Regions from separate parts of the Cellulosimicrobium sp. KWT-B genome, predicted to be linked through region 2. Evidence: riboswitches for the same ligand, from Rfam matches in the RefSeq annotation. Region 2 holds a riboswitch; the other holds the start of a gene.
What was found. Region 2 has a riboswitch for cyclic di-AMP ahead of B9L22_RS14945 (C40 family peptidase). Riboswitches for the same ligand answer to the same signal wherever they lie in the genome.
Positions count from the first base shown of each region.

Region 1: linked by a shared signal. The riboswitch ahead of B9L22_RS11405 (C40 family peptidase) and the one ahead of B9L22_RS14945 (C40 family peptidase) in region 2 are both predicted to bind cyclic di-AMP.

Region 1 is NZ_NEDO01000003.1:312,398-326,634, forward strand. It holds gene B9L22_RS11325 (DUF5979 domain-containing protein) at 1-259, shown strand, start outside; gene B9L22_RS11330 (VOC family protein) at 351-767, opposite strand; gene B9L22_RS11335 (YafY family protein) at 902-2,068, shown strand; gene B9L22_RS11340 (SDR family NAD(P)-dependent oxidoreductase) at 2,072-2,881, opposite strand; gene B9L22_RS11345 (NAD(P)/FAD-dependent oxidoreductase) at 3,078-4,271, shown strand; gene B9L22_RS11350 (DUF4334 domain-containing protein) at 4,235-4,840, opposite strand; gene B9L22_RS11355 (hypothetical protein) at 4,944-5,321, shown strand; gene B9L22_RS11360 (AI-2E family transporter) at 5,341-6,600, opposite strand; gene B9L22_RS11365 (VOC family protein) at 6,698-7,078, shown strand; gene B9L22_RS11370 (helix-turn-helix transcriptional regulator) at 7,083-7,949, opposite strand; gene B9L22_RS11375 (SDR family oxidoreductase) at 8,050-8,814, shown strand; gene B9L22_RS11380 (nuclear transport factor 2 family protein) at 8,907-9,272, opposite strand; gene B9L22_RS11385 (SCO1664 family protein) at 9,350-10,150, opposite strand; gene B9L22_RS11390 (DUF3090 domain-containing protein) at 10,225-10,773, opposite strand; gene B9L22_RS11395 (histidine phosphatase family protein) at 10,838-11,542, opposite strand; gene B9L22_RS11400 (hypothetical protein) at 11,568-11,993, opposite strand; gene B9L22_RS11405 (C40 family peptidase) at 12,192-12,992, opposite strand; cyclic di-AMP (ydaO/yuaA leader) riboswitch at 12,998-13,170, opposite strand; gene B9L22_RS11410 (F510_1955 family glycosylhydrolase) at 13,228-14,169, opposite strand.
Region 2 is NZ_NEDO01000004.1:493,920-508,156, forward strand. It holds gene B9L22_RS14930 (ATP-binding cassette domain-containing protein) at 1-534, shown strand, start outside; gene B9L22_RS14935 (ABC transporter permease) at 534-1,385, shown strand; gene B9L22_RS14940 (universal stress protein) at 1,434-2,381, opposite strand; gene B9L22_RS14945 (C40 family peptidase) at 2,569-3,381, opposite strand; cyclic di-AMP (ydaO/yuaA leader) riboswitch at 3,389-3,578, opposite strand; gene B9L22_RS14950 (metal-dependent transcriptional regulator) at 3,716-4,426, opposite strand; gene serC (phosphoserine transaminase) at 4,674-5,816, shown strand; gene B9L22_RS14960 (MFS transporter) at 5,910-7,256, opposite strand; gene B9L22_RS14965 (MarR family winged helix-turn-helix transcriptional regulator) at 7,253-7,711, opposite strand; gene manA (mannose-6-phosphate isomerase, class I) at 7,870-9,222, opposite strand; gene B9L22_RS14975 (NCS2 family permease) at 9,232-10,707, opposite strand; gene B9L22_RS14980 (hypothetical protein) at 10,793-11,524, opposite strand; gene B9L22_RS14985 (sugar transferase) at 11,565-13,079, opposite strand; gene B9L22_RS14990 (DUF2530 domain-containing protein) at 13,527-13,790, shown strand; gene B9L22_RS14995 (sacsin N-terminal ATP-binding-like domain-containing protein) at 13,766-14,237, opposite strand, start outside.

The DNA of each region.
Region 1 (14,237 bases), on a different contig from region 2:
CACCCAGACCGTCGTGACGCCCGAGAGCGTGACGGTCGCGGAGGACGAGACGGCCGAGCTCGTCGTGACGAACACCTACGACCCGGTCCCCACCCCGACGCCGACCCCGACGCCCGGACCGACTGCCGGCCCGACGCCCGCGCCCGGTTCCGCGGGGCTCGCCACGACCGGGGCTGACGCGGCGTCCGCCCTGGTGCTCGCGCTCCTGCTCGTGCTCGGCGGGCTCGCGACGGTCGTACTGGTGCGCCGCCGCGCCTGAGCCTGACACCTCCCGGTGCGCGAGCACGGGACCGGCGACCGGATCGGGGGGATCCGGTCGCCGATCCCGTGCTCGTCGGTCGACGTCCCGGTCAGCGGGGCGCTGCGACGTCCAGCACCCAGGTCACGCCGAAGCGGTCGGTGAGCATGCCGTACGCGGGCGCCCAGTCGGACGACGCGAGCGGCGCGACGACGGTCGAGCCGTCGACGAGCGCGTCCCAGTAGCCGCGGACCTCCTCGACGTCGTCGCCGCGCACGGACACGAAGAACGGCGCCTCGCCCGGGCTCCACGGCCGGTCGGCGGGGACGTCGTAGGCCATGACGCGGAACCCGCTCGGGGCGCTGACCTGGCCCCAGACGACGAGGTCGGCGGCCGCCGGGTCGGCGGCCTGTCCGAGGTCGCCGTACGTCGTGACGACGAGCTCGCCCCCGAACACGGACCGGTAGAGCTCGAGCGCGGCACGGGCGTCGCCGCGGAAGTTGAGGTGCGGGGTGGTCTGGACGGACATGGGCTCTCCTCGGGAGGCTCTGACCCGCGACGGTCGCCGGGGGCCGTGCGCCGGGCCGACGACCCGTGCGCACCCCACGACTCTTGCGCTCCATCAGGACGGATGGTGTCCGCATTCTGCGGGAGCATGGAGCCATGACCGAGACGTCGCGCCGCACCCTCCTGCTGCTCGCGCTGCTCCAGGCGCGCCCGGACCGCACGGGGCCCGAGCTCGCCGCGCGCCTCGGGGTCGACGCCCGCACGGTGCGGCGCGACGTCGACCGGCTGCGCGAGCTCGGCTACCACGTCGTCGCGACGCGGGGACGCGTGGGCGGGTACCGCCTCGACGCCGGCGCCGAGCTCCCGCCGCTCCTGTTCGACGACGAGCAGGTCGTGGCCCTCACGGTCGCGCTGCGGACGGTCACCGCGAGCGGCGTCGGCGACGACCTCGCGGAGGCGTCCGTCCGAGCGCTGACGACGGTCCGGCAGGTGCTGCCCGCCCGGCTGCGGCACCGCGTCGACGCGGTCGACGTCACGGCGGTCGCTCCGACACCTGGGCGCCCGGCCGTCCGGGTCGACCTCGACGTCCTGCTCGCCGTGAGCGCGGCGGCCCGTCGCCGGGAGGTGCTGCGCTTCGACTACGCGACCGTGGCGCTCGACGCGCCACCGGGAGCGAACCCTGATGCGAACCCGGACGCGAGCCCCGACGCGGCATCCGGGACGGCGCAGCCCCACGACCCGCGCACCGGCGTCCGGCCGCCGCGCCGTGCCGAGGTGCACCACGTCGTCGTGCACGACGGGCGCTGGTACGCCGTGGCGTGGGATCTCGACCGCGACGACTGGCGCACCTTCCGGCTCGACCGGATGACGCCGCGCACTCCGACGGGACCACGCTTCGTCGCGCGCGAGGTGCCCGGCGGCGACGTCGGCGCGTTCGTCGCAGCGCGCTTCACGGGCGCCGTCGCGGGCCCCGTGCCGGCCGTCGGCAGCACGGCGACGGGTAGCACAGCGCACCGGGCCTCGGGCGCGGCGGCGACGTCCAGCAACCCGGGGGCCCGGGAGGCACCGGCCACGCGGTGGCCGTGCGAGGGCTGGGTCGAGCTCGCCGCCCCGCCGCGCGTGGTCGCGCCGTTCGTCGAGGACGGCGCGGTCGAGGCCTTAGGCCCGGAGCGCTGCCGGGTCCGGCTCGGGTCGTGGTCGTGGGTGGCGCTCGCGGCGCGTGTCGCGGCCTTCGACGCCGACGTGCTCGCCGCAGGCCCGGCCGAGCTCGTCGCCGCGTGCGACGCCGTCGCCCGGCGCCTCGGCGCGGTCGCCGGGTCGTGACGGTCAGTCAGGCACCGCGCCACCCGTGAGGTTGACGATCGTCCCCGTCATCGCCGCGGCGCGGTCGGACGCCAGAAAGGCGGCGGCGTCGGCCACCTCCTGGACCGTCGGGAGCCGCCCCCGCAGCGTCCCCGCGGCGAGGGGACCGTCGTCGAGCAGCTCCTGGACGGTCTGCCCCGCCGCGGCCGCGGCGGGCGCGAACAGCTCGCGCGTGTACGAGCCGTGGGCCGGCCCGTCGAGGACCGCGTGGGGCCGCAGCCCGACGACCCGCACCCCGGCCGGGGCGAGCTCCGCCGCGAGGAGCCGGGTGAGCGTCTCCTTGCCCGCAGCGCTCACGCCGTGCCCGAGGATGCCCGGCACGACGAGCCGCGCGCCCGGCTCGGACAGCGTGAGGAGCACGCCGGACCGGGCGCGCGCGAGATAGGGCGCCACCGCCCGGCTCGTGAGGAACAGGCCGCGCAGGAACCCCTCGACCGGGCGCCAGAACTCTTCGAACGAGAGGTCCCCGAGCACGGTGCCCTGGTCGTGGGGGACGCTCACCGCGTCGAGCACGACGTCGATCCCGCCCGCCGCCGCGGCGACGGCCGCGGCGTGGGCCTCGACCGCCCGCTCGTCGAGCACGTCCAGTCGAGCCGTCTCGGCGCGGCCGCCCGCCGCGGCGATGTCGCGCGCGACGGCGTCCAGACGGTCCTGCGTGCGGCCCGCGAGGAAGACGCGCGCGCCCTCCCGCGCGAAGGTCCGGGCCACGGCCCCGCCGATCGCGCCTCCGCCGCCGTAGACCACGGCGGCCCTGTCCTGCAGCAGTCCGGTCATGTCGCCCTCCCGGCGCGCCCCGTCGAACGGGCCTCGGTCCCGCCGGCGCGACCCGCGACCGGCGCTCCTGATGCAACCTCATGGTTGCACCTCATCCAGACCATGCGCAACCCCCTGGTTGCATCCGGTTGGCAGGGCGTGCGGGCTGACCCCGCCGTAGCGTGGAGCGACCCGCCCCCGGCAGATCGGACCCGCCATGAACGCACCGGCACGCCACGACGTGCTCGTCCTCGGCGGCGGCAACGCCGGGCTCTCGCTCGCCGGGCGCCTGCGCCGCGACGGCTGCCCCGACGTCGCCGTCGTCGACCCGCGGACCACGCACCAGTACCGGCCGCTGCTCTCCTACGTCGCGTCGGGCATGGCGACCCTCGACGACCTCACCCGGCCGCAGGAGGACGTCGTGCCCGACGGCGTGCGCGTCTACCCCGACCGCGTCGTCGGCGTCGACCCCGAGCGCTCGCTCGTGCACCTCGCGGGCGGGCGCACCCTCGGCTACGGGGACCTCGCGGTCTGCCCGGGGTCGGAGGTCGACTGGGACGCGGTGCCCGGCGCCGAGCAGGCGATGGGCACGCCGTTCGCCGCGACGAGCTACCTGCCCGACCTCGCGCCGAAGACGTGGGAGCTGCTGTCGTCGCTCACCTCCGGCACGGTGGTGTTCGCGATCTCGGCGCGGCACGTGCCGTGCTTCCCCGTGGGCCTCAAGCCGCTGTTCGTCGCCGCCGACCACTGGCGCCGCACCGGCGTCCTCGATGCGATCCAGGTCGAGCTCGCGGTCGAGTCGCCGCGCCTCGTCGACGACCCGCGCGCGGAGCCCGCGCTGCGTGCCGCCGCGCGGCGCTACGGCGTGCGGGTGCGCACCGCGACGTCGCTCGTGTCCGTCGACGCGACCCACCGCACCGTCCGGCTCCGCGGGCCGCACGGGACCGACGAGGTCTCCTACGACGCGCTCTACGTCGCGCCGCCGCACCGCGCCCCGGCGTGGGTCGCCGCGAGCGGGCTCGCGACCCCCGAGAGCGACGGGTTCGTCGCGGTCGACCCCGAGACCCTCCAGCACGTCGCGCACCCGCGCGTCTGGGGGCTCGGCGACGCCGCGGCGGTCGACGCGATGCCGTCGGGCGGCGCCCTGCGCCGGCAGGTGCCCGTCGTGGCGCGCAACATCCAGGCCCGACGGCGCGGCACCCCGATGCAGCGCTACGACGGCTACTCGGTCGCGCCCGTCACGACGTCGCGCGACCGCCTCCTCCTCGCGGAGTTCGACCGGGACCGTCGGCCCGACCCGGGGTTCGGCGTCGTCGACCTCGCGCGCCCGCGCCGCAGCCTGCTGCTGTTCGACCGCTACCTGCAGCCCACGATCTACTGGCGGCGGCTGCTCCAGGGCAAGGTGTCCTGACCCGCGGCACGCCGCAGCACGAAGAAGAACGGGCGGCCCATGCCGCGCGCCTCCATGCACCCGACGAGCGTGTCGTCGTCGACGGCGCGCAGCGCGTCCTCGACCGGGAGCGCGTCGTAGGTCATCGCCGCGGTCACCACGCCCCGGTGCACGACGGCGCGCACCCGGGCCCGGGGCGACCGCGTCCGGGTGAGCGGCAGCAACGCCCGCACGACCCGGGCGACCGGCGGTCGGCGCAGCGCCGGGGTCGCCCGCAGCACGAGCGGGAGCGGCACGAACGCGGGGTTGACGTCCACGAGGCCGCGACCCGCGCCGTCGAACAGGAGGGGGTGCGCGTCGCCGCCGCGCTCGAACCGCTTGCCCGCCCAGCCCAGCGCCTCGAGCGCGCCGTCGAGCACGTGCCCCGTCGGCAGCCCGGACCCCCACCAGAACCCCGGGAGCGCCTCGCCGTCGACGGGCGCGAGGCCGTCGAAGAACGCGAGCGCCCCGGCCGTCGTCGTGCCGCGCGCGAGGTCGTCGAGCGTGTCGGACGGGGAGCGCGCCGGCACCACGGTGTCGGGATCGGTCATGCGTCGCTCCTCGGTCGTCCGGGCGGTGCCGTCGTCCCGATCCTCCCCCGCAGCGCGGGACGACGCCCGTCCCGCCGGCCCCGGCGCTGAGACACTGGTGCTCATGCAGCACGGCGGTCACGAGGCCTTCAACGACCCCGCAGCACAGGCGCTCGCCCGGAGCGTCGCGGCGCTCCGCCGCGCGGCCGACCACGCGGACCGCTGGTGGTACCTCGCGAGCGGGCGCGAGCTCGACGGGCGCGCCTACGCGTGGGCGTGCGTGCCGCTCGCGGGCGAGGTGGTCGCCGTCCGCCAGGTCGTGGGGCTGGAGGACGGGACCTGGCGCCGGTACGCGTACGACGAGGTCGTCGAGGACGACGCGGGGTTCCTCACGGACCAGCCGTTCGGTGACGACGACCTCGCCGGGACCGGCGACGTCCACCCGCTCGACGCGACGGAGTTCGCCGCCCTCTGGGCGCGCGCGGGGACCGCCCGGGTGTGAGCCCGCCCCGCGCCCGCCGTCAGGACGACGACGCCGGCGCGCCGTCGACGGTCTCCTGCCGCTTCTGGCGCGCGAACCGCGCGGGCAGGTCGGGGCCGTCCCAGACCTGGATCGCGCGCCAGATCGACGCCGCGATGGGCACGGCGAGCACGGCGCCCGTGAGGCCCGCGAGCACGGTGCCCGCGGTGAGGGCGATGAGGATCACGAGCGGGTGCAGGCGTAGCGTGCGGCCCATGACGACGGGCTGGAGCAGGTCGCCCTCGAGCTGGTTCACCGCGATGACGATCGCGACGACGATGAGCGCCTCGACCGGCCCGACGGCGACGAGCGCGACGAGCGCGCACAGGACGCCCGCGAGCGTGGCCCCCACGAGCGGGATGAAGGCCAGCAGGAACACGAGCACGGACAGCGGGAGGACGAGCGGCACCCCGACGATCGCGAGGCCGATGCCGATCGCGACGGCGTCGACCGCGGCGACGATCGCCGTCCCGCGCACGTAGCCGCCGAGCGTGCGGACCGTCGTCTCGCCGATGCGCTGCCCGCGCGCGTACCGGGCGCCCTCGAACGGACGCAGCAGGAACTCCCAGATCGCCGGGCCGTCCTTGAGGAAGAAGAACAGCACGACGATCATCACGAAGAACCCGGCGACGAAGTCGACCGTCTGGGAGGCGCCCGCGAGCGCCCCGGCGCCGACCGCGTCGGACTGGAGCAGGCCGACGAGCGAGTCCCGCACCGACGCGATCTGCTCCTCGGTGATGTCGAACGGCAGGTTCTGCACGTAGGCCTGGAGCTCGTCGAAGCCCTCGACGGCCTGGTCGCGCAGCTCCGGCCACTGCTTGACGACCGCCGCCGCGACGAGCCACACCACCACGCCGAGCACGACGACGAGCGCCAGCAGCGCGACGACCGTCGCGAGGAACGACGGCACGCCCTTGCGCCGGAGCAGGCCGACGAGCGGCGAGATCGCCGCGGCGAGCACGAGCGCGATGAGGACGGGGATGACGATGAGCGTCAGCCGCGTCACGGCGAACACCGCGACGGCGACGAGCGCGACGAGGGCGAGCACCTGCACCGAGCGCGTGCCCGCGCGACCGAGCCCGTCCGACCAGAGCGCCGACGTCCCCGCCGGGCGCGCGGGCTCGACGGCGTCGGCCCGGTCCGCGGCGGCGTCCGTCTCCCCGGCAGGGGCACGTTCCGCGACGGCGACCCGCTCCGCGGCGGGAGCCTCCTCGGCGCGCTCGTCCGCCCGCTTGCCCGACCGCCGTCTGCCCAGACCCATCCCGCTCCCTCTCTCGCCGCACGTGTGACGGCCAGGGTGCCACGATCGGGCGTCGCCCGCCGGGTGCCGGGACGGGGCGCCCCGTAGGCTGCGAGGCATGGCGTCCCGCATCAGCGAGCTGGTCCTCGACTGCGCCGACCCCGAGCTGCTCGCCCGGTTCTGGTGCGACGTCCTCGGCTACGTCGAGCTCGACCGCGAGGAGGACGGGTCGATCGAGATCGGCCCGCCCGACGTCGGGTTCGGCGGCCCGCAGCCGACCCTGATCCTCAGCCCGAGCACCGACCCGCGCTCCGGCAAGCTCCCGCTGCACCTCGACGTCAACCCCACGGACCGCGACCAGGACGCCGAGCTCGAGCGGCTCCTCGCCCTCGGCGCGCGGCCCGCCGACGTCGGCCAGACGGGCGACGAGCCGTGGCACGTCCTCGCCGACCCCGAGGGGAACGAGTTCTGCCTGCTGCGCCGGCGCCTCGACCCCTGAGGCGTCAGGAGGGCTGCGGGCCAGATGACGGCACCGCGAGGTCCTGCGTGCCCACGACGCCGAGCAGCCGGATCCTGTCCGCCGCCTCCGTGCCCGGCGCCGCCGTGAGCACGAGGAGCACCTGGAGCTGGTCCTCCGTGGTGAGCGCCTGGCAGTCCACCTCGATCTCCCCGACCACCGGGTGCACGAGCGTCTTGTGGTCCACGAACCGGCGCGCCACCTCCTGCCGGTCCCACAGCGCGACGAACTCCGGGCTCGTGCGCGACAGCACCCGCACCAGCTCGCCCGCGCGCGACGACGCGCCCAGCACCGCCACGGCCGAGCGCAGGCTCGCGACGAGCGCGCGGCCCTGCCGGTCCCGGTCGTCCGCCGGGTAGATCGCCCGCGCCGTCGCCGGGTGGGCGAACCACCGGTAGATCTCGCTGCGGTCCCACCCCGAGTACGCCGACGCGTCGCCGTAGAGCGCGCGCGCCAGGTCGTTCTGCGCCAGCGTCTGCGCGAGCGGGTCGAGGATCAGCGCCGGGGTGTCGTCCAGGCGGTCGAGCACGCGTTGCAGCGCGGGAGCCACGTGCCCGGGATCGGTCGCCCGGTCGGGCACCCCGTGGCCGGCGACCCGGTAGAGGTAGTCGCGCTCGTCGTCGGACAGGCGCAGGGCTCGCGCGATCGACGCGAGCATCTGCGTGCTCGGCTGCGGCCCGCGCTGCTGCTCGAGGCGCGTGTAGTAGTCCGTCGACATGAGCGCGAGCTGCGCCACCTCCTCGCGGCGCAGGCCCGGTGCCCGACGGCGCAGCCCGGCCGGGAGCCCCACGTCGCCCGGCTGCAGCGCCTCCCGGCGACGGCGGAGGAAGTCGGCGAGCGCGGCGCGGTCCATGCGCCCATCGTCCGGGGTTCACGGCGCCCGTGCCAGGGATCGCCGGTCCCCCGTCCACCGGACTCTGCCGCGCCGCGCGCACGGCGTTCAGGATCGAGGCATGGACATCACGAGCAGCACCGTCTTCATCCCCGGCGCGACGAGCGGCATCGGGCTGGCGCTCGCGGTCGCGCTGCACGAGCAGGGCAGCACCGTCGTCGTCGGCGGGCGCCGCACCGACCTCCTGGAGCGGATCGCCGTCGAGCACCCCGGCCTCGACACCGTGCGCATCGACACCACCGACCCCGAGAGCATCGCCACGGCCGCGAAGGAGGTCCTCGACCGCCACCCCGACCTCGACACGCTCGTCACCATGGCCGGGATCATGCGCACCGAGGACTGGCACCACCCCGAGGGCTTCCTCGACACCGCGGAGCAGATCGTCACGACCAACGTGCTCGGCCCGATCCGGCTCGTCGGCGCGTTCGTCGAGCACCTGCAGACCCGGCCGCGCGCGACGATCGTCACCGTGTCGTCCGGGCTGGCGTTCGCGCCGCTCGCGGCCACGCCGACGTACGACGCCTCGAAGGCCGCGATCCACATGCTCAGCGAGGCGCTGCGGCTCCAGCTCGCCGACACGAGCGTCGACGTCGTCGAGCTCGTCCCGCCGTCGGTGGCGACGGACCTCATGCCGGGTCAGCGCGAGAGCGCGATCGCCATGCCGCTCGACGAGTTCGTCACCGAGGTCGTCGACCTGCTGCGCGCGCAGCCCGACGCGCACGAGATCCTCGTGGAGCGCGTGAAGTTCCTCCGGTACGGCGAGGCGCGCGGCGACTACGACGACGTCGTGCGGACCCTCAACGCGTCCGACCCGCACGGTCGCTGAGCCGGCCGGGCCGTCGGCCCGGCACGGCCGCCGCGGTCAGGCGGCCTCGGCGCGGGCGGCTCGGTCAGGCGAGCCCGGTCGGGCGGGCCCGGTCAGGCGGGCTCGGGGGCCGGGGCGAGGGTCGCGGCCAGGACCTGCCACGCGCCGTCGGCGCGCACCCACAGGCGCGTGTAGACCAGACGCGCGGACAGCGCGGCCCCGTCCTGGACGGCGTCCACGGCGGCGACGAGCCGGGTCGTCCCGCTCGGGCCGTCCTCCTGGACAACGAGCGACTCCTCCTCCAGCCGAGTGATCCGCAGCGCGCCCGAGCGGTGGCTCGCGAGGTCGTCCTCCTTGGAGAAGACCGACCCGTCCGGACCGGCGCCGACGCACCGCGGGTGCAGCAGGGCGTCGAGCGCGGCGACGTCGCCCGCGCGCTGGGCTGCCTGGAGAGCGTGCTCAGCATCAAGAAGGCTCATCGCGCGAGTCTACGCACGGGGTCGGGACCGGCGACTGCCGGGCGCAGCGCCGTCGACGAGTCAGCGGCGGCGACGCGTCAGAACAGCGGCCACGGGACGGCGGGCATGTCGCCCTCCGGTGCGGGGAACCGTGCCGTGCGCAGCAGCCGGTCGCAGCGCTCCGCGAGGGCGGCCACCTCGTCGGGCGCGAGGAGACCGCGCAGGCGGTGGGCGAGGTCGCCGTCGAGGCCCGCGCGCACGCGCTCGACGCCGACGAGCTCGTCGTCGGCGAGGGGCTCGCCGAGCCAGCCCCAGAGCACGGTGCGCAGCTTGGGCTCGACGTGGAAGGTGACGCCGTGGTCGACGCCGAGGCGCCGCCCGTCCGCCAGCGGCAGCACGTGCCCGCCCTTGCGGTCGGCGTTGTTCACGACGGCGTCGAGCACCGCCATGCGCCGCAGCGCCGGCGAGTCCTCGTGCACGACGCTCACCGGGCGGTCCTCCTCGTCGACGCCCTCCAGCACCGTCCGCACGCCGTCGCGCGGCACCTCGTCGGTGGGCACGACGTCGACGGGCGACTGCGCCGCGTCGACGTCCTGCCAGAGCTGCACCATGCCCGGACCGAGCGGCCCGTCGCGCAGCCACGTGCGCGGCACGACTCCCCCGCCGAACACCTCCGAGACGAGGTACGCGGCGACCTCGCGTCCCGCGAGCGTGCCGTCCGGGAAGTCCCACAGCGGCTTCTCGCCCGCGACCGGCTTGTACACGACCGAGACGTCGCCCAGCCGGGCGAGGAACGTCGCGTTCGACGCGACGCGGATACGCCCGACGACGTCGAGCGGCGCCTCGGTCAGGGCGGCGTCGAGCGGGGTCTCGGCAGGGTCGAGACCGGACGGCGCGATGGCCGGGTCGAGGCCGGACGGCGAGACGGCGGGGTCGACGTCGGACGGCGCGGCGGCGTCGTCGTGCGGGGTCGTCACGCCTCGCCGGGCAGCGCGCACTCGTGCCCGTCAGGGTCGACCGGCCGGCCGCACAGCGGGCACAGGGGGCGGCCCGCGCTCACGACTGCGCGCGTGCGCTGCGCGAACGCGCGCGCCGTCCCCACGGGCATCTTGACGAGGAGCGACTCGGCGGGCTCCGGCTCGTCGGCCTCGGGGTCGAGGTCGTCGTCGTCCACGAGCGGGAACGCCTCGACGATGACCTGCGCCGTGCGCGGGTCCCAGGTCAGGCGCATCGCGCCCGTGCGGAACTCCTCCTCGACCGGGAGGTCCAGCGGGTCGTCGTCGACGAGCTCGGCCGGGACGTCGGCGGGGACGCTGTACCGGTTGTCGGGCTCCTCCATGAGCTCGTCCAGCAGGCGCTGGATCGTGTCCGCCAGGACGGCGGACTGCTCCTTCTCGAGCGCGACGCTCGTCGTCCGCGTGCCTTCGCGCGCCTGCAGGTAGAACGTGCGGGAGCCGGGTGACCCGACGGTCCCCACGACGACGCGGTCCGGCCAGTCGTACTCGTGGACGAGAGTGGGCATGCCCTCACTCTACGAGCGCACGGCCCGTCCGCACGGGACGGCCACGGGTCGGACGTCGGCCCGGCTACCGCGCGGCGTCGGCCTGGCCTGGCCCGGCGCCGCCGCCCACCGGCGCGTCACCGGCAGGCGCGGCGCTGCGCAGCCAGGAGAGGTCGCCCGCGTCGGTGTTCACCGCCACGACCTCCGGGCGGTGCGGCCCGTACCGGACGACGGAGATCGACGCCGGGCCGACGACGATGCGCTGGAAGAGGTCCAGGTGCACCCCCAGCGCGTCGGCGAGCACGGACTTGATGACGTCGCCGTGCGAGACCGCCGCCCACACCGCGTCCGCGCCGTGGCGGGCGGCGACCTCCGCGTCGTGGCGCCGGACCGCCTCGACGCCCCGGGCCTGCATCGCGGCCAGCGACTCGCCGCCCGGGAAGACGGCCGCCGACGGCTGCGCCTGCACGACCGACCACAGCGGCTCCTGGGCGAGGTCCTTCAGCGCACGACCCTGCCACTGCCCGTAGTCGCACTCGGTGATCCCGTGCTCGGTCACCGGCTCCAGGTCGTCCGCCTGGTGGTCGAGCACGGCTTGCGCGGTCTGCCGGCACCGCTCCAGCGGGCTCGTGACGACCAGAGCGAGCGGCACGCCCGCGACGCGCTCGGCCGCCCGGGTCGCCTGGTCGCGCCCGACGGCGTCCAGCGCGACGCCGTCGGCCCGCCCGGCGAGGATGCCGCTCGCGTTCGCGGTGGTGCGGCCATGACGGACGAGCAGGACGGTCGGCATTCCCCGAGCGTAGGTGACGGGGCCCTCACCCCGTGGCGGCGACGTCCGGGGGCGGTGGTACCTCGGCCTGGGTCGAGATCACCCGCGGGGCCAGCTGGTCGGGCAGGGGCGCGAGGCCCGGCCCGCCCGCGCGGACCCAGGAGTGCAGGGCGGCGGTGAGCTCGTCGCCCGCCAGCTGCTCGAACCAGGCGGGGCCGGCGGCGCGCGCGGCGGGCACCGGCCGCACCACGACGACGTCCCCGCGCTCGCACGCGTCGAGGCAGTCGACGACCGTCAGGCGCGCGTCCCCGCTCTCGGCGATCCGGCGCAGACGCTCGAGCTGCCCGCCCGGACGGGTGTCGGTCGCGGCCAGGGTCTCCCCCGCGCACAGCCCGCACGCCGTGATGCCGGGCACCGTGCGCGCGGGGCGGGGACGACGTCCCCGCTCGTCGGTCGGGATCGTCGCCGTCACGCGTCGATGCCCTGGTGACGGGCCTGGTGCCGCACCTGGTGGCGGACCGCCGTCGGTCCGTGCTCGCCGCGATGTCCCCGGGACGCCATGCCTGTCCTTCTTCCTGTCGTGCCGACGGGACCGGCGCCCGCGAGCGATACCCCGCAAGGGTATATCGGTCGAGGGAGGGCCCCACCCGCCGGTGGGGCCCTCCTTCGGTCAGCCCACCCGGATGAAGGTGGGGTTGGACTGCCAGATCTCCCCGTACCGGACGGTCTTGCCCGGCGACGGAGCCTCGATCTGCTGGTTGTCCCCGACGTAGATGCCGATGTGCCCCGGGCTCCAGATCAGGTCACCGGGTTGCGCCTGGTCTCGGGAGATCACCGTCCCCGCGTACCGCTGCTGCGACGAGGTCCGGGGCAGGTCGATGCCGACCTGGGCGTAGACGTAGGACGTGAAGCCGGAGCAGTCGAACCCGTCCGGGGTCGTCCCGCCCCAGAGGTACGGCACGCCGAGGTAGCGCGCCGCGATGCTGACCACGGCCGAGCCCGCCGCCGATGACGGCACCGCGACGGGAGCCGAGGCTTCCTCCGTGGCACCCTGCTCCGCCGAGGTGCTCGTCCGTTCCTCGCTGCGGGACGGACGCTCCTGGCGTTCCGGCTCCGGCTCGGGTTCCGGCTCCGGCTCCGGCTCCGGTGCGGGGGTGACGGTCACCGGTGCCCGCTCGATCGCGAACGACGCGTCCGCCGAGACGGTCACCGCCGGTGCGGCGCTGAGCGCCTGGCGGGCCTGCTCGGTCAGCGCGCTGAGATCGACCCCGGACACGGCCTGGGGCTCCGTGCTCGGCGCGGCGCTGGCAGGCGCCGCGAACCCCGAGACCAGCAGCCCCGACCCGGCGGCCAGGAGGACACCCTTGCGGGCGGCGTTCGCCGTCCCCTCCTGCGCCGTGCGGGCTATCGAGGTCAGCGGCGTGATCGGTCGGTGGGACGCACGGTGGCGTCCCGGGTTTCTTGCGTTCATGGTGGTCTCCTTCGTGCCTACGGGGTGAGCTGTCGGGTTCGGGTCGGAGAGTGACCCGGCCGGACCGGTGGTTGCGGCCCGGCTTCACCCCCAGAGCACCGCGGTGCTCGCCTGAGTGGTTCCCCCGCCCCTGTCGTGGTGGTCGATGGTGTGCTCCCGGAGCGGACAGGGCTCGGCACCCTCCGGGACCCCTCGCGGACCGTTCCGCGAGGAGCATGAGGCTGCGGGCGACGTCTCACCCGCGGTCGGCGCCGAGCGCCGCGTCCCAGCTCGCACCGAGGTCGCGGCTGGTGAACAGGCCGGTCTCCGTGGCGACGAGGATCCACGGCTGGTTGCCGGGGCTGTCGTCGGGCACGTAGGTCATGGCCTGCACGCCCTCGGGCGCGGTGCCGTGGCTGTCCCAGCTCTCGGTACCGGGCGTGCCGGTCCAGACGACGCCCCGGGCGTCGATCCCGATCAGCGCTCCGCCCCGCTCGTCGTCGACGAGCACGAGGGCGGGCGCCGCCCGGTCGGGGGCGAAGCTCCGGCCGCCGTCGCGGCTGAGCTGCAGGCCGGTGGGCGTGGTCGCGACGACCGTGTCCGGGTCCGCGTCCAGGAGGTGCAGGTCGCGGGCCTCCACGGTCGCGCCCCGCGACCACGTCTCGCCCGAGTCGTCGCTGACGAGCACGGTCGAGGTCCCCGAGTCCAGCCCGACGACGCGGACGGTGCCGTCGCCGGTGCTCGCGGTGCTCAGGGCGTGGAAGTCGACCTCCCCGGTGAGGGAGACGGGATCCCACGTCGCGGCGCCGTCGGTGCTGCGGATCAGCCCGAGGTTGGGCTTCTCGAGCTCCGGCTGCTCCCCGGGCGCAGGGTGGCCCGAGGCGTACACGGTGCCGTCGACGGCGAGGGTCATGCCCATCGTGTCCTGGCGGCCCGTGCCGACCCGCTCGACCGGCCCGGGGTCGTCCTGGAACGGGTCGCCGAGGGTCCAGACCCCGGTGTGGGTGGCGATGAGGAGGGAGTGGTCGTCGCGCACGACCTGGACGTCGTGCACGTGCCCGAAGTCGGGCAGGTCCTGGGACGCGAGCGTCGTCGCGTCGGGTGTCGGTGGTGGAGTCGGGGTGCAGGCGGCCAGCAGCAGCACGGATCCCGCTGCGGCCCACCCGGTCACCCGCCTCGTGAGGGCAGGGTTGAGCACGGTGTGGGGTCCTTCGGCCTGGGCCCGCGGGGCGCGCGCACGTCAGACGCGTGCGACAGCGCGCACGC
Region 2 (14,237 bases):
GCGGCCAGCCTCGTCATGAGCCCCCGCGTCATCTTCCTCGACGAGCCGACCACCGGGCTCGACCCGCGCAGCCGCAACCAGGTGTGGGACATCGTGCGCGTCCTCGTCGCCGACGGCGCGACCGTGCTGCTCACGACCCAGTACCTCGAGGAGGCGGACCAGCTCGCCGACCGCATCGCCGTGATCGACCACGGCAAGGTCATCGCGGAGGGCACCGCGACCGAGCTCAAGCGGTCGGTGGGCGAGGGCGCGGTCCACCTGCGCCTCGCCGACGCGACGCAGCGGGGCCGGGCCGCGGAGGTCGTGGGCGCGCTGCTCGGCACGGACATCACGCTCGCGAACGACCCGTACGCGTTCACCGCGCGCGTGCCCGACGACGGCGCGGCGGACGTCGCGCGGATCCTGCCCGCCCTCGGCGACGAGGGGATCGTGGTGCCCGAGTTCACGCTGGGGCAGCCGAGCCTCGACGAGGTGTTCCTCGCGCTCACCGGTCAGCCCATGGACGACGACGAGACGATCGAGGAGGTGGCCTGATGGCCGCGGACCCCATGACCACCGCCGCGGAGCTGCGCGCCCCGGAGGCGAACGCGCTGCGCGCGGCGGTCGCGCTCGACCGGCGACCGGACCGGCCGTCGCCCGTCTCGGCGACCCTGACGTACACGTGGCGCGCGCTGCTGAAGATCAAGCACGTGCCCGAGCAGCTGTTCGACGTCACGGTCTCGCCGATCATCTTCACGCTGATGTTCACGTACCTGTTCGGCGGCGCGCTCGCCGGCGACGTGCAGAGCTACCTGCAGTTCCTGCTGCCCGGCATCCTCGTGCAGGCGGTGCTCTTCACGACGATCTACACGGGCTACACGATGAACACGGACATCAGCAAGGGCGTGTTCGACCGGTTCCGATCGCTGCCCGTGTGGCGGCCCGCGCCGATCGTCGGCGCGCTGCTCGGCGACACCGTGCGCTACACGATCGCCTCGGTCGTGACCCTCGCGCTCGGCCTCGTGCTGGGCTTCCGCCCGCCGGGCGGCGTCGTCGGCGTGGTCCTGGGGATCGTGCTGCTGCTGGTGTTCGCGTTCGCGCTCAGCTGGGTGTTCACGGCCCTCGGGCTCGTGCTGCGCTCCCCCAACGCCGTCATGGGCACGTCGATGCTCGTGCTCATGCCGCTCACCTTCGCGTCGAACATCTTCGTCGACCCGTCGACGATGCCCGTCGTGCTGCAGCGCTTCGTCGACGTCAACCCGGTCACGCACCTCGTCACCGCGGTGCGCGGGCTCATGGCGGGCGAGCCCGCGACGGAGGGGATCGTGTGGGTCCTCGTGGCGTCCGTCGTGCTCACCGCGATCCTCGCCCCGATCACCATGCGGCTGTACCGCAACCGGAGCTGACCCCGCGCCGGGGCACCACGCGCCGTGGTGCCCCGGCGTGCCGGCCGCTCAGCCCTCCTGGGCCGTCGGCTCGTCGTCCTCGCACTTCTTGGTCACGACCATGACGGGGCACGCGGAGTGGTGCAGCACGGCCTGGCTCGTGGAGCCCAGCAGCAGGCCGCGGAAACCGCCCCGCCCGCGCGAGCCCACGACGATGAGGTCGGACGCCGTGGAGAACTCCGTGAGGAGCTCCGCACCCGTGCCGTCGAGCACGATACGCTTGATCGTCAGCCCGGGGTGCTCCGCCTCGTGGCGGTCGATGATGACGTTCAACCCTTCGGTGACGTCGGCCAGGACCTGCTCGTGGTCGATCGACGCCGGCAGCCACGCGAGGAGACCCGCACCGGCACCGACGGGGACGCCGGCGACCGCGACGAGCTCGGCGTCCCAGGCGCGGGCCTGACGGATCGCGTGCCGCAGCGCGATCTCCGCGGACGGCGACCCGTCCACCCCGACGACGATCCGGCGCAGGTCCCGCACCGGCGGCAGCTCCTGCGCGCCGCCCTCGTCGCCCTTCCCGCCCGCGCGGTACGGCACGACGACCGTCGGGCAGTGCGCGTGCGCGGGCAGCGCGGAGGAGACGGTGCCGAGCAGCCGCTCGGTGAAGCCGCCGCGCCCCCGCGTGCCGACGACGACGAGCGCGTGCTCGCGCGACATCTCGACGAGGACCCCCGCGGCGTCGCCGGTCGTGACCGTCGCCGTCGTGCGGACCCCGGCGCCCTCGGCGCGGGCGCGAGCCTCTTCCAGGACGGCGCGCGCGCCCTCCTGGATGGCCGAGTCGTCGAGGGCCGCGTAGCCGCCGTCGAGCGACGCCGCCGTGAACGACGGCAACGAGTAGGTGCACACGATGTGGAGGGGCCACCCCACGCGCAGCGCGTACGCCGCCGCCCAGTCCAGGGCGTGGAGGCTCGGCGCCGAGCCGTCGACACCGACGAGGACGGATTCCGTGCGGGTCATGAGCGACTCTCCTCTCGACGGCCCGGTGCCATCGGACGACCAACCTAGCCGAGACCAGGCCCGGCCGTCCGTCTGCCACGAGTCACGAACACGTCAAGAATGCCACGAACCCCGCCCGCTCGCGCAGAGTGCGAGCGGACGGGGTTCGTCCAGCCAGTGACCGCGGGGGTCCTGATCGGGTGAGCGATCAGGCCACGCGGATGAAGGTGGGGTTCGACTGCCAGATCTGGCGGAACTGGACCGACTTCCCGGGACGCGGGGCGTCGATCATCATGTTGTCGCCCGCGTAGATGGCGATGTGGCCCGGCGTCCAGATGAGGTCGCCCGGCTGCGCCTGGTCGCGCGACACCTTGGTGCCGACCGAACCCTGGGCGCCCGACGTGCGCGGCAGGTTGATGCCGACCTGGGCGTAGACGTAGCTGGTGAAGCCCGAGCAGTCGAAGCCGTCGGGGGTGGTGCCGCCGTAGACGTACGGGACGCCCACGTAGCGAGCCGCGATCGAGACGATCGACGAGCCGTAGGCCGACGCCGGGGCGCCGACGGAGGCCTCCTGCTGGGCCGATGCCTGCGACTCGTCGGACGACGACGACGGCGTGGACTGGCGCTCCTGCGTGCGGCTCGTCTGCGTGGTGCGGACGGGCTCGGGCTCGGGCTCCGGCTCCGGCTCAGGGGCCGGGGTCACGGTGACCGGGGCCTCCTCGATGGTGAACGCCGCGTCGGCCGCGACGGTCACGGCCGGGGCGGCCTCGAGGGCCTGGCGGGCCTGCGCGGTGAGGGCGCTGAGGTCGACGGCGTTGAGCTTGCCGGACTCGTTGTCGACCGGGGCGGCCGTCGCGGGGGCGGCGGCGCCGATCATCGAGACGATGAGGCCGGAGGACGCGGCGACGACGGCGGTACGACGACCGACGCTCGACATCTGGTCCGATGCGGCCTGGGCGATGGTGCTGAGTGGCGTCACGGGACGCCGCGCCGCGCGGTGGCGGGCGCGAGTCGTGCTCACGGTCACTGTTGCCTCTCCTGGACGCCTGCGAGGTCAGCTGTCGGGTTCGGGTGGAAGAGTCACCCGGCCTGGCGGACCGGAGTCCGTCGGGCTTCACCCCAAGGGCGCTGTCTCCAGCACCCGGAAGTGGGTCCCCCGTCCCTGTCATCGGGTCGTCGTGGGCCTCTCGCGGTGACAGGGTTAGGCGTTCCGCGCGAGGTCTCCGCCAGATGGGTATCCCGACGGAGCAGGACGACCGTACAGGACCCCTCGGCAAAAGTCACGTTCCCATTACGACGGAACGCGGCCCCTCGCATCGCCGCAGGTCACGGCGTTTCCCCCGGTGAACGGGCGGCTATCCGCGGGCGACGAAGAGGTGGCGCGCGACGTCGTCGGGCAGGTCGAGGACGACCGGCGCACCCTCTCCCTGCACGGTGACCCCGCCGGCCGGCGCCGGGCGCACCACGAGCGTGCGGCGCGGCAGCACCCCGGCCTGGGCGAACCGCGCGAGGAGCTCGACGTCGACCTGGACCGGCTCGGCGATCCGCTGGAGCACGACGCGCACCTCACCGCCGCCGAGACCGTGCTGGGCGAGGTGGACGGGGAGCGACACGACGCCGTCGAGGAAGTCGACCTCCTCGAGCTGCTCCCCGAGCTCCGGCAGGCCCGGGATGGGGTTGCCGTACGGGTCGAAGTGCGGGTGGTCGAGCAGCCCGAGGAGCCGCTCCTCGACGAGCTCGCTCATCACGTGCTCCCAGCGGCACGCCTCGGTGTGCACGTACTCCCAGTCGAGCTTGATGACGTCCGTGAGGAGCCGCTCGGCGAGCCGGTGCTTGCGCATGACGCGCGTCGCCTTCTCGTGGCCCGCGAGCGTGAGCTCGAGGTGGCGGTCCCCCGTGACGACGACGAGCCCGTCGCGCTCCATGCGCGCGACCGTCTGCGACACCGTGGGCCCCGAGTGGCCGAGGCGCTCCGCGATGCGCGCGCGCAGGGGGACGATGCCCTCCTCCACGAGCTCGTAGATCGTCTTCAGATACATCTCGGTGGTATCGATCAGATCGGTCACGTCACGCTCCCAGTCGCTCGTCGGCTCGGGGCGCCCGGTCGTCGCTCCACGGGGCGCCTGCCCGCACCGGCGGGCCGCTGGGGGTCAGTCTATGGCGAGCCCGTGACCCGACCGGGGTGTCGTCCAGGGGCACCCGTGGTGCCTGGTGGCCCGCGCCTCCCCGCGGGACCCCGGCGCGGACCGTGCGGTGACGCACGGCCTGTGGACGAGGCTCCCGGGTCGCGCCGCGCGCGCGTAGGGTGACGCCGTGCCCGATCTCGCGAACACCTCGATCACGATCCCCTCGGACCTCCTGCCGGCCGACGGCCGCTTCGGGTCCGGGCCGTCCAAGGTCCGCGCCGCGCAGGTCCGGGCGCTGTCCGACGCCGGCACCTCGCTGCTGGGGACGTCCCACCGGCAGGCGCCCGTCCGGTCGCTCGTGCGCCGCACGCGCGAGGGCCTGGCCACGCTGTTCGCGCTGCCCGACGGCTACGAGGTCGTGCTGGGCAACGGCGGCTCCACGACGTTCTGGGACGTCGCGACGGCGTGCCTCGTCCGCTCGAAGGCGCAGCACGCGGCGTTCGGCGAGTTCGGCGCGAAGTTCGCCGCCGCGACGACCGCCGCGCCGTTCCTCGCGCCGTCCCAGGTGATCTCGGCCCCCGCCGGGACCGTCGCGCTCCCGGAGCCCGCCGACGACGTCGACGTGCACGCGTGGCCGCACAACGAGACCTCGACCGGCGCGATGGCGCCCGTGCGCCGCGTCCCCGGCTCGCGCGAGCGCGGCGCGCTCACGCTCGTGGACGCCACGTCCGGCGCGGGCGCGATCCCCGTGGACGTCGCGGAGGCCGACGTCTACTACTTCGCGCCGCAGAAGGTCTTCGGGTCGGACGGCGGCCTGTGGCTCGCGCTGTGCTCGCCCGACGCGCTCGCGCGCGCGGAGGAGGTCGAGAGCAGCGGCACGCGCTGGGTCCCGGAGTCGCTGTCGCTGCGCACGGCGGCCGCGAACTCGCGCCAGGACCAGACGCTCAACACGCCCGCGATCGCGACGCTCGTCATGCTCGCCGAGCAGGTGGAGTGGCTCCTGGGCAACGGGGGCCTGGAGTGGGCCGCCGCCCGGTCCGCCGAGTCGGCCGCGCACCTCTACGGGTGGGCGGACTCGCGCGAGTGGGCGACGCCCTTCGTCGCGAACCCGGCGGAGCGGTCGACGGTCGTCGGCACGATCGACCTGGACGACGCGATCGACGCGACGGCCGTCGTCGCCGCGCTGCGCGAGAACGGCGTGCTCGACGTCTTCCCGTACCGCAAGCTCGGCCGCAACCAGCTGCGCGTCGCCATGTTCCCGGCGATCGAGCCCGACGACGTCCGCGCCCTCACCGCGTGCGTGGACCACGTCGTCGACCACCTCGGCTGACGAGCGCGACCGAGGTCCGCGCCCAGCACGAGGCCGGTGCCGCCCGGGAGACCGGGGCGGCACCGGCCTCGTGGCTCGGCGGGAGGGGCGGCGTCAGGCCGCCCGGGCGGCCTCCTGCGCGTCCTCGGCCTCGATCCGGCGCCGCGCCTCGGCGCGGGCGGAACGGTCGGTCGGGGTCCCGGCGTCGAGGTAGCGCACCACGAGGTGCGGGCGCTGCAGGACGCGGTACCGGACCTCGAGGTGCCAGTTGCGCACGGCCCAGACGGCGGCGCCCACCGCGACGAGCGCGGCGGTGATCGACCCGACGCCGATCGCCCAGCGCGGGCCCCACGCCTCGGCGATCCAGCCGACGAGCGGGGAGCCGACGGGCGTCGCACCGAGGAACACGATCATGTAGAGCGACATGACGCGCCCGCGCATGACGGGGTCCACGGACATCTGGATGGTCGAGTTGGCCGCGGTCATCATGGTGAGCGACGCGAGCCCCACGGGGATGCACGCGACGGCGAAGCTCGCGTACGTGGGCATGAGCGCCATGACCCCCGTGGCGACGGCGAACCCGAACGCGGACCCGATGACGAGCCGGACGCGCGGGCGCTCCCGGCGCGCGGCGAGCAGGGCCCCGGTGAGCGACCCGATCGCGAGGATGGACCCGAGGATCCCGTACTCCCCCGGACCCATGCCGAACTCGACCTTCGCCATCATCGCGGACGTGAGCTGGAAGTTGAGCCCGAACGTCGACACGACGCCGACGACGACCATGATGACGATGATGTCCGTCCGTCCGCGCACGTACCGGATGCCCTCGCGGATCTGACCCTTCTCGCGCGGCGCGCTGGGCAGCACGTGGAGCTCGCGCGTGCGCATGTACAGCAGCGCGAGGATGGTCGCCCCGAAGGTCACGCCGTTGATGATGAACAGCCAGCCGGAGCCGACGGCCGCGATGAGCAGCCCGGCGACGCCCGGCCCGACGAGGCGCGCCGCGTTGAACGACGCGCTGTTGAGCCCGACGGCGTTGGAGAGCTTGTCGGCGGGCACCATCTCGGCGACGAACGTCTGGCGCACGGGGTTGTCGAACGCCGAGACGACGCCGAGGAGGCCGGCGAACACGTAGACGTGCCACAGCTCGACGTTGCCGGACAGCACGAGCGCGCCGAGGCCGAGCGCGAGCAGTCCCATCGCGCCCTGGGTGGCCATGAGGAGCCGACGGCGCGGGAGCCGGTCGGCGAGCAGGCCCGCCCACGCGGACAGGGCGAGCACGGGCGCGAACTGCAGCGCGGTGACGACGCCGACGGCGACGCCGGAGTTGTCGGTGAGGTCGCTGAGGACGAGCCAGTCCTGCGCGACGCGCTGCATCCAGGTGCCGACGTTCGCGACGAGCGCGGCGCCGAACCAGACGCGGTAGTTGTAGTACTGGAGGGAGGAGAACGTGGTGCTCATCGGGCGGCGATCCGGGTCAACAGCTCACTGGCGCGGGCCAAGGTCTCTCTTTCGTCAGGGGTGAGGGAGGACAGCTGCTGCGTGAGCCACGCGTCCCGGCGGCGCCGCGTCTCCTTGACCTCGCGCACGCCGGCGTCCGTGAGGCGCACGACGACCTGACGGCGGTCGCTCGCGTGCTCCCCCTTCTCGACGAGACCCATCTCGACGAGGGCGTTGACGGCGCGGGTCATCGACGGCGGCCGGACGCGCTCGTGCTCCGCGAGCTCGCTGGGCGACATGGCGCCGTGCTTGTGCAGGACGGTGAGGACGCCGAACCGCCCCTCGGGGAGGTCCGCCTCGCCGCGCTGGGCACGCAGCCGCCGGGAGATCCGGGTGAGCGCGACCCGCAGGTCGCCTCCGAGCGTCGCGGGCCGGTACTGGTTCCGGGTAGGAGCAGTGAGGTCCGCAGCAGGCATGATAGTTACCCTAACTCATTACCCTAGGTAAGGAAAGAGGTGCAGGTCACGTCCAGGGGCGCGCCGGAGAGGCACCACGCCTGGGCGCGGGCAGCGCCTCGGCAGGTGCCTGTCGGCCCTGCGGCGAGGACGCGAGGGCGGCCTGCCCGGCGGTCGGGTCAGGGCACGTAGGCGACGACGACGTCACCCTCGCCGTCCACGACGACGGCCCCCGTGCCGTGCGGGACGAACACGGACTCCCCCCGCACGAGCCGCGTCCCGGCCGCGGTGTCCGCGCTGGACGCGGCCGCGAGCGTCACCGCGCCGTCGAGGCACAGCACGACGCGCGGACCGGCGGCGGGCAGCGGCACCGCGCCCGCGACCCGGCCGGCCCGGAGGGCGAACTCCGCGACGGGCGGGCGGTAGGCGACGAGGCCGGTGCCGTCGTCGACGAGCCGCGGTCGCGCGGCCGGACCGGGCGTGCACGTGGCGCACTCGAGCAGGGCGTCGACGTCCACGAGCTTGCTCGTCAGCCCGGCCCGCAGCACGTTGTCGGAGCTCGCCATGATCTCGACGGCGCACCCGGACAGGTACGCGTGCACGTGCCCCGAGGGGACGAACATCGACTCCCCGGGCTCCAGGGTGACGCGGTTGAGCATGAGGGACACGACGGCGCCCGGGTCGCCCGGGTGCTGCTCCGCGAGCGCGAGGACGGTCGCGTCGGCGCGGCGCGACGTGCGGCGGCCCCCCGGCGCGGGCACCGCCGGCTCGCGCTCGGCCCGGGCACGGACGGACGCGACGGTCAGCGCGAGGTCGGCCGCGACGTCGGGCTCCGCGCGGGCGTGGAGCGCGAGGGTGAACGCGTCGCGGACGCCCGCCTCGGTGGGGCGGGCGCGCAGGGTGTCGCGCATCCGTCCGGCGAGCGCGCCGTCGAGCCCGTCGAGCAGCTCGAGGATGCGCGCCGGCCGGCGGAACCCGGAGAGGCCCTCGAAGCGGGAGACCGCCACGACCATCTCGGGCTTGTGCTGGTCGTCGTGGAAGCTGCGCAGCGGCGAGTCGTGCGCGACGCCCTCCCGGTTCTCGCGATTGAACCCGGCGCGCGCGAGGTGCGGGCGCGGGTGCACCTGCAGCGAGAGCGCGCGGTCGGCGGCGAGCACCTTGAGGAGGTACGGCAGCCGGGGACCGTACTGGTCGAGGACGCGTTGGCCCAGCACCCCCACCGGGTCCGCGCGCACCAGGTCCGCGAGCGTCGTGCCCGACGCCGTCTCCGCGCCCGGGTGCGACGTCCCGCCCGGGCGGGCGCCGCCGTCGGGCACGACGCGCGACGGCGCGAGCGGGTGCGCCCCCATCCACAGCTCGGCCGCCGGACGACCGTCCGGTACCACCCCCAGGAGGTCCTGGATCGCCGACGTCGAGCCCCAGTCGTACCGCTGGACGGTGTTCTCCAGCCGGTAGAACGCCGACGGACGAGCGCCGGGGAGGGCGTCGTCCACCGACGCCTCCCCCGACCGCTCGTCCGCCGCGCTCGTCATGGGCCGAGCCTAGAGGCCCAGGGCGTCCCGGATGGGGCCGAGGAGGAAGTACACGACGAACATCGCCGCCGCGACCCACATCAGCGGGTGGATCGCCCGGACCTTGCCGAGCGCGAGCTTGATGAGCACGAAGGCGAGGAAGCCCGCCCCGATGCCGTCCGCGATCGAGTACGTGAACGGCATGACGATGATCGTGAGGAAGGCGGGGATGCCGATCTCGACGTTCTTCCAGGAGATGCCGGCGATCTGCGTCATCATGAGGAACCCGACGAAGACGAGCGCGGGCGCCGCGGCCTCGTACGGGACGAGGGCGACGAGCGGCGACAGGAACGTCGCCAGCAGGAACGCGACACCCGTGACGACCGACGCGAGGCCCGTGCGGGCGCCCTCGCCGGCGCCCGTCGTCGACTCGACGAAGCTCGTGTTCGAGGACACGGACCCGGCACCACCGGCCGCCGCGGCGATGGAGTCGACGACGAGGATCGCGCGCGAGCGCGGCGGGACGCCCTCGGCGTCGTTGAGGCGCGCCTCGGCGCCGACGGCGACCATCGTGCCCATCGAGTCGAAGAAGTCGGCGAGCAGGAGCGAGAACACCAGCAGGATCACGGTGACGGTCGCGATGTTCTGGAACGAGCCCAGGAGGGAGAACTGGCCGAGGAGGCCGAAGTCCGGGACCTGCACGACGCCGTCGAACGTGGGCGCGTTGAGGTTGAAGCCGTCCGGGTTCGAGCCGTCGGGGGCCTTCGCGCCGATGTGGAGCGTGTTCTCCAGCACGACGGCGAGCACGGTCGCCGTGAGGATCGCGACGAGCAGCGCGCCCTTGACCTTGCGCACCCACAGCACGATCGTCAGCACGAGGCCCACGACGAACACGAGGATCGGCCACGTGCCGAGGTTGCCGAGCGCGAGCAGCGTGCCGCTGCCCGCGGTGACGAAGCCCGCGTTGACGAGGCCGATGAGCGCGATGAACAGGCCGATGCCGACGCTGATGGCGGTCTTCAGCTCGAGCGGCACGGCCCGGAAGACGGCCTCGCGGAACCCGGTGAGCACGAGCACGAGGATGATGAGGCCCTCGATGACGACGAGGCCCATCGCGTCCGCCCACGTGACCCCGGGCAGCGACGCGATCGAGTACGCGACCACGGCGTTGAGGCCGAGCCCGGCCGCGAGACCGAGCGGGAAGTTCGCGAAGACGCCCATGGCGAGCGTCATGACGCCCGCGACGAGCGCGGTGGCCGCGGCGATCTTGCCGAAGTCCGGCTCGGCGCCCCCGCCGAGGAACTGGCCCGTGCCGTCCTGGACGGTCCCGATGATCAGCGGGTTCAGCACGATGATGTAGGCCATCGCGAAGAACGTCACGAGACCGCCGCGGATCTCGGTGCCGATCGTCGAGCCGCGCTCGGTGATCTTGAAGAAGCGGTCGATCGCGCCGCGCGCAGGCACGGGGGCGTGCTCGTCCTCACGGACGGAGGTGGGGGTGGACATGGGGAGAATGCTGCCAGAACCGTGTGACCGCGCGGTAACGCGCCGGACACGGTCGGGCATCGCCCGCCGGGGTCGTCCGTGCACGTCAGGCCGCGCCGACGGCGTCGAGCGCCGTCCGGGGTGTGCTCGACGCCACGTCGGTCCGCCCGGACGTCGCGGCGACGTCGTGCGCGCGGGGCGCCCCGTGACCGTGCCCGAGGGACTCGGCCGTCGCGAGGTCGGTGAGGCTGCGCGGCGCGCCCGAGGCGAGCTGGACCGCGTGGAGGACGTCGAGGATCGCGTTCGCCCGCTCCCCGGCGGGGCCCGCGGGGACGCCGTGCACGACCCGGGCGGGGTGCAGGAGGTCGACGACGGCGTGGCCCGGCCGGTGCTCGTCGGGCACCCAGGCGACCGTGGCCGGGACGCCGTCCGCGGCGAGGCACGCGGCGAGCAGCTCGGCGGTGCCTGCGGGGACGCGGGCCCGGCCGACGACGAGGTCGCCGGGGCCGAGGTGCGGGGCGAGGCCGTCGAGCGCGTCCCGCAGCGTCGCGACGCGCGCCGCACCGCCGGCGTCGGGTGCGGCCCCGGCGCCGACGCAGAGCAGGTGCACGCGCGCACCGGCGACGGCCGTGCGGTCGGTCGTCGGGCGCAGGCGCCCGCTCACGAGGCCGAGCGCGAGGAGCCGGGGCAGTCGCGGCTCAGCGGTCCTCGGACCCGACCGGAGCGCGGCGAGCGCGCGCGGGTCCGGGTCGAGGAGCACGACCTCGTGCCCGGCGGCGGCGAGGCAGGCCGCGTGCAGGACGCCGCGGCGCCCGCCTCCCGAGACCGAGACCCGCACGGCGCACCTCCTCCTGCCCGCCCCGACACCCCGGCGAGCCTCAGTAGGCCCCGGAGCCGGAGAACACCGCGCGCGCCGTGCGCGCGAGGATGAGGAAGTCGCCGAACATCGTCCAGTTCTCCACGTAGTACACGTCGAGGCGGACGCTCTCCTCCCACGACAGGTCCGACCGGCCGCCGACCTGCCACAGGCCCGTGAGACCGGGCTTGACCAGAAGCCGACGGCGGACCTTCTTCTCGTACTTCTGCACCTCGCGCGGCAGCGGGGGCCGCGGGCCGACGAGGCTCATGTCGCCGCGCAGGACGTTGAGGAGCTGCGGCAGCTCGTCGAGCGAGTAGCGGCGCAGCACCCGGCCGACGGGCGTCACGCGCGGGTCGTCGCGCATCTTGAACAGGAGGCCGGAGCCGTCGTTCTGCTCCTCGAGGTGCTCGACCTCGCGGTCGGCGCCCACGCGCATCGAGCGGAACTTGTACATCGAGAACGTGCGGCCGTTGCGCCCGACGCGCTCCTGGCGGTAGAGGACGGGACCGCGGCTCGTGAGGCGGACGGCGAGGGCGACCGCGACGAGCACAGGCAGCGCGACGAGCGTGATCAGGGCCGCGCCCGTCCAGTCCACGACCGACTTCACGGCGAACTTGGGCCCCGTGAAGCGGGGCGCGTCCACGTGCAGGAGCGCGACGCTCTCGGCAGGCGTGATGGTGATGCGGGGGCCGGCGACGTCCGCGAGCTCCGCCGTGAGCATGAGGTCGACGCCGAACGGCTCGAGCTCCCAGCCCAGGCGGCGCACGACCTCGGCCGTGATGGCGTCCGAGCCGGAGACCGCGACGACGTCCGCGCCCACCCGGGTCGCGACCTCGCCCGCGTGCCGGAGCTCGCCGAGCACCGGGACGCCGTGGATCTCCTCGCCCGCCCCGAACCCGCCCGACGGGACGCACACGCCGACGACGCGGTAGCCCGACTCGTCGCGGGAGTTGAGGTCGCGGATGAGGCGCTCGGCCTGGTCCCGGTGCCCGATCGCGAGCACCGCGGACCGCATGCCGCCGTGGGCGCGCTGACGGTGGAGCCACTGGCGCCACGCGTACCGGCCCGCGAGCAGCCCGCCGAGGCCGAGGGGGAACGCGAACGCGAGGTAGCCCCGGGTCTCCGGGAAGCGGAGCAGGAAGGCGAGGACGGCGAGCACCGCGAAGAGGCGCCACGACGCGTCGAACACGCGGTGGTACTCGGTGGGCCCGCTGCCCATGACGCGGGGGTCGCGCGTCCGGCTGGCCACGAGGGACACGGACCAGGCGACGCCCACGAGCACGGACAGGACCACGTAGGGGACGCGGGCCCGGCTCACGGGCTCGTCGATCACGGCGTCCCAGCGCAGGAAGTAGGCGACGAGCACGGCCACGACGATCACGACCGTGTCGGTGACGAGCAGCCGGCGGCGGTAGGCGACCTCCCAGCCCTGCGCCGCGAACGCGGCCCGCGCGGCACGGATGCGTGCCGCGGGCGACGCCGTGAGAAGGGTGCGCAGACCTCGTCTCGTGTCGTCGGTGACGCTGTGGGACATGCGTCCACCTCCGGTCGGCTCCACACCCTGCATGGCGACTCATCCTAGGTTCGAGAATGTGCGATAACGAGGGTTGACGAGGGCTTTCACCCGGGTGAGAAGGCGTTCCGGACGACTGCTGTCCGGAAGGTCCCGGGCCGCAGGATCCTGCGGTTCTCGCCGTGTCCGCGCGTCGTGAAGGAATTCACTGGACAGGTGTCCAGGTCTGACGTTCCGCCGCGCGCGACACTGTGTGCGGAGAAGTCGTGGAGGAGTGCCCGCCCGGATACCGGGTCGGTTCGAGCTGGACGGGCGACCACGAGCGGGAGAGCGTGGTGGGCCGCTTGCATCGTAGCGCGCGGTTGCGGGTGCTCCGGACGTGTGCTCACACCGGAGGGGAAGAGGCGCAGGTCACGCCTGTGACGCGCCGTGGGGGTGAAAAAACCTGCGCGTCGCTACGATGCTCGGGTGCCCTCGGTCGTGACCCTCCTCCTCCACCCCGAACGCCGGCGCCCCGACCCGGCGCCCTGGCGAGTCGACCTGCGCGTCGTCATCCTCGCCGGCATGGCGCTCTGGACGGTCGCGCTCGTCGTGTGCGCCGTCCTGCTCGCCACCGGGACCCTCGCGCCCCGCGCGGTCGCGACGTGCGCCGTCGGGCTCGCGCTCGGCGCCCTCGGGCTCGGCTGGGAGCGGCGGAACCGGACCCGCTACCGCGCGTCCGCCGACGACTGAGGGTCGTCCCAGGCCGTCCGCGCCACCGCGCCCTGCGCCCCGCGCGGGTCGCGGAGCACCTCCTCGAGCACGTGCCGCGCGCCGTAGCGTCCCGCGACGACGGCGAGCGCCGCCGCGAGCCCCGCCGGACCGGTCGCGTGCACGACGACGTCCGCTCCCCCACGACCCTCGACCCACCACGGGACCACGACCCCGCCGACACGGAGGTCGTCGTGCCGTTCCCAGGTGCGCGGCAAGGGCTCGCCGACGACGGTCCCCGCCTCGGCCGGGACGTCCTCGCGGTGCCCTGGCTCGTCCGGCGCGGGCGCGGGGCCCGCGACCGTCGCGACGTCGAGCAGGTCCGCGAGGTCGTCGACCAGGCGTCGCGTGGCCGGGACGAGCGGACGCAGCGGCGCCCACATCGGGTCCGGGGCCACCGCGACGTCGTCGGCCGCCGCGACGACGACC